DNA from 3 places in the Dyadobacter sp. BE31 genome. Region 1 is predicted to be linked to each of the others. Evidence: riboswitches for the same ligand, from Rfam matches in the RefSeq annotation. Region 1 holds a riboswitch; each other region holds the start of a gene.

Region 1 (2,264 bases):
CCATGCCCACCCAGAACGAGCGGCTTACCTTGCGTTCGGCCGGTGCCGATGCAGGTTTTTCGGTTCTGAAATTCCGGCGGATCGCCATAAGACCGAGCCAGATCATCAGCGGGCCTACGAGTAGCTCAACCTGGTCGGCAATGTGCAGCGACATCGTCGATTTGAGCAAAAGCACCAAAATGGCGAATAAAATCAGCGTAAGAGAATGCCCCAGCGCCCAGTGCGAGGACCGCCAGATGAGTTTCCATCGGAGGGATGGACCTCGTTGGGCCGGGCTTCGTTGGGCCTCGTTCTCTTCTGTCGCCAGAACCGAAACCGCAGCCATATGGTCGGGTTCGAAGGAATGCTGCACGCCAAGGAGCAGAGAATCAATAAGTAAATAGTGAATCATTGGGTTTCCGCATAAATTAACAGATAACTTATGGGAGAATGCAGGGACTAGCCTGGCCGCAACGCAGCCTGCCGCTTCCTCTTGCCTTTCTTCCCGAAAGCAAAACCGGATCATTCAACGGCAGGTCTTCTGGCTCGTTCAGCTCTTGCGCCTTCCCGGGAGGAATGATTGAATTATCTCCCAGTGACATCTAACAAGAACATCGTTTCGTGAACTTACAGCAGCGGGTACTGCTCCGGATTTGCACCGGATTCCCTTTTAATCACGCCGGAGGCGCGAACCAATGAATATGCAAAGCTAGGTGTTTTTGTCGGAGATAAGCCAGAAAAATAGCCGAATACCGCTAACTTTGCAGCATTAAAAGTTCTTTAACATACTTCTCCAACAGGAAAAGGGATTGCGTATCAACGCATTCCGGGGGAATCGTGTAAATCCACGAGCTGTCGCGCAACTGTGAGGTGATAATGTCTGAATGACCGAATGACCGAATGACCGAATATTTACTATTCAATCATTCTATCATTCACTCATTCAATCATTGACCTAAGCCAGAACACCCATCCTTTTCCTTGTTGACAATGCTTTCGCGGTATGAAGCAGGGTCTGGTTTGGATATTCGTCGGTTTTCACCCGTTTTGCGGTACGACGCTCGCCTGGCGCGTTGCTGCCGGGGAATTCCTTTCTGTTTTCTTTTACTGTCGAATGCATTTGAAGTTGTCAGAACTTCCAATTCACCGATTGTTGAAAGATGTCTGCTCCAAAATCCAGTTTCCTGATATCCGCGCCATCGAGCAATTCGGGGAAGACTACGCTGACCCTGGGGCTGCTGCGTGCGCTGCGGGACCGAGGGCTTGAAGTGCAGGCGTTCAAATGCGGGCCGGATTATATCGACACGATCCACCACGGTACAGCGGCCGGGCGGCCAGGGCTGAACCTGGATACTTTTATGGCCTCGGAAGCACATATGCGTGAGGTGTACGAGCGTTATGCGTCCCGCGCGGACGTGAGTGTAACCGAGGGCGTGATGGGGCTTTTCGACGGGGCCGATAAAATGAAGGGCAGCAGCGCGGAGATCGCGGCCCTACTGGATATACCGGTAGTGCTCGTGATCAATGCGCGGTCGATGGCGTATTCGGCAGCTCCGTTGATTTACGGGTTGAAGAACTTTTATCCGGGCATCCGCGTGGTGGGGGCCATATTCAACTTTGTGAACACCGAATCGCATTACCGGTTTTTGCAGGACGCATGTGTCGATGCCGGCGTGGAAGCACTGGGGTATTTGCCTAAAAACGAGGAACTGAATATTCCATCCCGGCATTTGGGGCTGCATATATCGGCCGAAACCGATTACGAACAGATTGTCCAAAAGCTGGCAGAGATTATCCCGCGGACAGTTAACCTGGAAAGGTTGCTGGAACTTACTGCCGTGAGTAGCAATGATGAAAATAAGCCGGTTTTAAGTCGGGAAAATCAATCATACCTTCAAAATAATCCCCGAAACCTGCGCATTACCGTCGCGAAAGATGAGGCATTTTCATTCTTGTATCACCAGAATATAGCATGCTTACGCGCCTTCGGAGAAGTGCAGTGGTTCAGCCCTCTGCACGACCGGGCTTTGCCTGAAACCGACTTTCTGTACCTGCCGGGCGGATATCCCGAGCTATTTGCAAGGCAATTGTCGGGCAATCAAACGATGCTGGAAAGCATCCGGAACTACTGCGCAAATGGCGGACTGGCCTACGCGGAATGCGGCGGGCTGATGTACCTGGGCAGGGAAATCACCGACGGCGAAGGTAATGCATTTAAGGTGGTAGGTGCACTAGACCTGTTGACGACGATCCGGCATTCGAAAATGACGCTCGGCTACCGGGTC
Region 2 (2,264 bases), on a different contig from region 1:
CGAGCCCGGCACGCCTTGGGATACCTACGCCCACATTTCTGAGCTCGATACCGTAACCGTTGAAGTAGGTCAGAAGTATTTCAAACAGCCCACCACCCTCACACGTGGCATTACTGTTGGTATAAGGCACATTCTGGAAGCACGAGCGGCTATTCTCCTGGCATCGGGCAAAGCGAAGGCCCCGGTTATCCAGCGGGCATTGGCATTTCCCGTTTCAAAGGATTTTCCGGCAACGGTTTTACAGAATCATTTGAATGCGGAGTTTATATTGGATGCGGAGGCGGCCGGAACGATTTCTTAGCTGATACGAAATCACTTTTAACGCCATTTATTTTACTCCAAATAAGATATTTTATCCTGCCGAAAGGCTAATTTCTACTCACTTCACTGAAATTGGGTGACCATTTACAGCCGAATGCGCCTTCCGCCTAAATTTGACGCAGTTCTTTGTGAACGCCCGTCAATCGGGGTGATGGTTTTTGCTTTTGGACCCCTCAGCCAAAAACAGCAAAACAAAAAGGAACCGTGTGCAATTCACGGGCAGTCGTGCTACTGTAAGTATCCGCTCTGAGCATTCAGGGCCTGTTTTTACCCTCGCGTCCCATTGCAGCGCCCCGGCGCGGCGAGAAGGGCGGTAAAAATGATACAAGCCAGGAGACTTGCCATCATCCTCAATGGCTTTTCCCTCACGGGTGGGGAGCAGTCAAGCATTGATTTACCACATTTTATTGCAGTACCACAGGCTACCCGGCTGTTTTGGGGAAACTGTATCTGTTCGTTTCGCAGGGTAGCCCCGTTGCCGCGATGGAATGAAGTGCCGGCGATCGTCCGCAACAGGCGTTTTGTCGGGATGGGAGGGTGTTTTCACAGGGTTTTTATTAACTCTTTAAACACAAAAAAGTATGTTGTCACACAACCTCGGCTACCCGCGCGTGGGAAGCCTTCGCGAGCTCAAAAAGGCTAACGAACAATTCTGGGCCGGTACCATCGACCGCGATGCATTGCAGAAAACTGCCCGGAAGATCCGCCACCAGAACTGGGAAACGCAGCAGAATGCAGGTATCGGCCTCATTCCTTCCAATGATTTTTCGCTTTATGACCACGTCCTCGACACCTCACTGATGGTCGGCGCCATTCCTGAGCGTTACCACCAGTTGCTCGATGGCAAGTCGAACAAGGAGCTCGACCTCTATTTCGCGATGGCCCGTGGCTATCAGAAAAACGGGCTGGATATCAATGCAATGGAGATGACGAAATGGTTCGATACCAACTATCACTACCTCGTGCCCGAGTTTGTGAAGGACCAGAAATTCAAGCGGTATTCGGAAAAGGTTTTGCTGGAATTTGAAGATGCATTGCAAAAAGGCATTCTCACAAAACCTGTGCTGCTCGGGCCGGTTACCTATTTGCTTTTGGGTAAAGAAAAGGAAGGCGGCTTTGATCGCATTGACCTGCTGGATAGCCTTTTACCTGTTTACATATCCATACTCAAAGAACTCGCAGCGAGAGGAGCCGAATGGGTACAGCTTGATGAACCGGGATTGGTGCTGGATTTGAATGAAAAGGAAAAACTGGCATTTCTGAGTGCGTACAATCAGATCAGAGAGGCGTTTCCGAAGCTGCGCATTCTGGTAACAACCTATTTTGGACCGCTGGAAGATAACCTCGCGATCGCGACCGCATTGCCGGTGGATGCATTGCATTTGGACCTGACGCGCGGTGCAGAGACTTTACCGCAGATTCTGGGGGAGGAAGCATTTATATCTTCCACCAAAAAGCTCTCGTTGGGCGTTGTAGATGGCCGGAATATCTGGAAAAACGATTATCAAAAGTCGCTAGAATGGATTCAAGCAGCTGTAAATGTGCTGGGAGAAGAGCGGGTTTTGGTGGCACCGTCATCGTCGTTGCTGCATAGCCCTTATGATCTGGAATTGGAAAAAAATGAAGCGGTACTAACGCCGGAGATTAAAAACTGGCTGGCATTTGCAAAACAGAAACTGAATGAGGTGACTACATTGGCAAGGCTTGCAACGGCCGACTATGCAATTGATAGTGCATTTCTGGACAATCAAAAGGCTATTACAAGCCGCCGCACATCTGCATTGATCCACAAACCGGCGGTGAAAGCACGGGTTAGTGAAGTGCGAGAGCCGGATTTCGACCGGCAGAATGCTTTTAGTATCAGGCAGGCCATTCAATTGGAAAAGCTGAAATTGCCATTATTCCCGTCGACAACCATCGGCTCGTTTCCGCAAACGGATGAG
Region 3 (2,264 bases), 1.6 Mb from region 1:
AAGTCCTTTTCAATCCTTGAAGCGAACTTGTCAGTTACCGAATGGTCGGGGTGGGAGAGGTCGCCTTTGGCATAATCGATGATGTCGCGTACCCAGGCTGTGCGTAGCGTGAGCGTGCGTACCTGGTAGCGGACCATCGTGCGATAGGCGGTGGTACGGGTCATTTCACGGCCTTGTACATCGTCGGGCGTCAGCGTCAGTTTATTGTCGGTGAGCCAAACGTGCGCGGAAATTTCCTGGTCGTTTTGTGAGCGTAGGAACAGGTCCTGTACAATGCCCTTTTGAAAAGTTTCGGTAGGCAGGAGTGCATACGTGTTCCGGGTTGGCTTCGGGTAGTCGTTGTTCATCCTGCCATAGTAAAGTGCCGTTTTGCCGGAGAATGCCCACGCGTTGTTTAGCGGGAACGCATATCGGATATCCGTTCTGCTCTGATGGTTGTGGAAGCTTTCTCGTTGTCTGCCGTCAGACACGTAAAGCGGCGTGACCGATGCACGGCTGTCAAGCAAAATGCTCCCGCCGACGGCATCGGAGCCCACAATGCTGGCCGAGGAGCCATACTGAACCGAAAGCTGGTCGAAACCTGCTACTGGAATGGTAGAGAAGTCCGTTTGTCCAAGCGTGGGCGCATTGATATTGAGCCCGTTCCACAAAACGGCGGTATGGTTGGCGGAGGTGCCCCGGAACGACGCGGTGCTGAGCTGACCAGGTCCGTAATTTTTAAATGCAATAGGGGTATATGCGGACAAAATGTCGCCAATATTCTGATAGCGTACTTGCGCGAGCGAAGCGGAGTCGATGCGCTGGATTTTCAGGCCGCTCATGAATTTTTGTGGGACAAATCCCTTCACAATGACGGGGTCGAGGGCAATGGAGTCTTTTTGTGCATAAACCGGCAACGCCAGTGCAAAACTTGCCCATAACATCCAGTAACCCACAAATCTCCGGTCGGTAAACACTCTAAATCGCAAATGATTGGCGGTGATCTTCTGTTTTTCCTCCGAAAACGATCCGATCAAATGCTCTGGCAGGTCTCCTGGCTCGTCTTTCGCACCCGGAGCCTTCCCGTCGCAGGACAGTGGCATGAAGAATCGGGCACGTGTTGGCAGACTTACAGTTGCGGGGACAGCTTCCGGTACTAGCGGAATTCCCTATTAAGCCTAATCGCTGACTAGAAGCAGCTTATGGCACCAAGCGGGTGCAAAGGTAGGTATTTCCCCCGACTTTTCGTTGTCTGCGATAACCGCTATCTTTGCGGCAAATTCTGATTGCTTTTGGCCGCTTCTACTGAAAATTTCCCGACCGCATCCTCCCTGAAAGGCATTTACCTCATGCTGGGCGCCGCATTTTTTTTCTCGCTCACATCCGCGATCTCGAAATGGCTGGGGAGGGAATTTCATATCGTACAGCTGGTTTTTTTCAGAAATATCGTTGGGGTGGTTTTTATCATCAGCAGCATCTGGCAACGGCCGCTGAGGCAGGAAGGCGGAAAGTTGGGACTGCTTGTTTTCAGAGGAGTTGTAGGTACGTTGTCGCTCTACATGCTTTTTTATGCGATCCAGACGCTTGGGCTCGGCCGGGCCTCTACCTACCAATATACCTACCCTATTTTTCTGGCGCTTTTCTCCTGGCTGCTCATCGGCGAAACGCTGAATGGGAAGGAGTGGATGGCCATATTCGTCGGTTTTACCGGCATTTTGTTCGTTTTTCGTCCCGATTTGTCGTCGTCGCTGCGAGATAATGCATTAGGCTTGGGTAATGCGCTGCTGACGGCCATTTCTTACCTGTCGATCCGTCAACTCGGCGTCGTGTACGACACGCGCGCGATCATCCTTTCATTTATGCTTAGCGGGATTGTAATGCCTATTCTGTCGATGCTGGTCGGTACGTATTACCCCATGGAGCATTTGGATTTTCTGATAGGTACATTCAAATGGCCGGAGAATGCCTGGCAATGGTTGGGCTTTCTCGCATTAGGCCTTACCGCGCTTTTAGGCCAAAAAATGCTCACGCAATCATTTACCTACGATAAAGCGGGGCGTGTCGCAGCGGTGGGTTATTCCAATATCCTTTTTTCGGTATTGATCGGCTTTTTGATGGGAGAGGCTATTCCCACGCTTTCGATGCTAACGGGCATGCTGCTGATCATCACGGGCGGTATTCTGGTGTCTTTGGCCAAAACTAAAAAAGCTTAAAGCCGCTCATTGAATGCGAGGCGGTTCATGAACGGGTCGATTACCGTTACTGAAATGGCATTCCACGGCTCC

The links. A riboswitch is a leader RNA that binds a small molecule or an ion and turns the genes downstream of it on or off. The one in region 1 is predicted to bind cobalamin.
Region 2: linked by a shared signal. The riboswitch ahead of metE (5-methyltetrahydropteroyltriglutamate--homocysteine S-methyltransferase) and the one ahead of J2Y43_RS00740 (cobyrinate a,c-diamide synthase) in region 1 are both predicted to bind cobalamin.
Region 3: linked by a shared signal. The riboswitch ahead of J2Y43_RS07525 (TonB-dependent receptor domain-containing protein) and the one ahead of J2Y43_RS00740 (cobyrinate a,c-diamide synthase) in region 1 are both predicted to bind cobalamin.

Annotation. Positions count from the first base shown of each region.
Region 1 covers NZ_JAVDXA010000001.1:175,702-177,965, reverse strand. Annotated here, with positions in the region: gene J2Y43_RS00750 (hypothetical protein) at 1-391, opposite strand, end outside; cobalamin riboswitch at 493-691, opposite strand; cobalamin riboswitch at 769-971, shown strand; gene J2Y43_RS00745 (hypothetical protein) at 935-1,099, opposite strand; gene J2Y43_RS00740 (cobyrinate a,c-diamide synthase) at 1,140-2,264, shown strand, end outside.
Region 2 covers NZ_JAVDXA010000004.1:596,815-599,078, reverse strand. Annotated here, with positions in the region: gene J2Y43_RS23140 (glucosamine-6-phosphate deaminase) at 1-301, shown strand, start outside; cobalamin riboswitch at 457-682, shown strand; gene metE (5-methyltetrahydropteroyltriglutamate--homocysteine S-methyltransferase) at 903-2,264, shown strand, end outside.
Region 3 covers NZ_JAVDXA010000001.1:1,789,844-1,792,107, reverse strand. Annotated here, with positions in the region: gene J2Y43_RS07525 (TonB-dependent receptor domain-containing protein) at 1-1,016, opposite strand, end outside; cobalamin riboswitch at 1,006-1,207, opposite strand; gene J2Y43_RS07520 (DMT family transporter) at 1,272-2,192, shown strand; gene J2Y43_RS07515 (glyoxalase superfamily protein) at 2,189-2,264, opposite strand, start outside.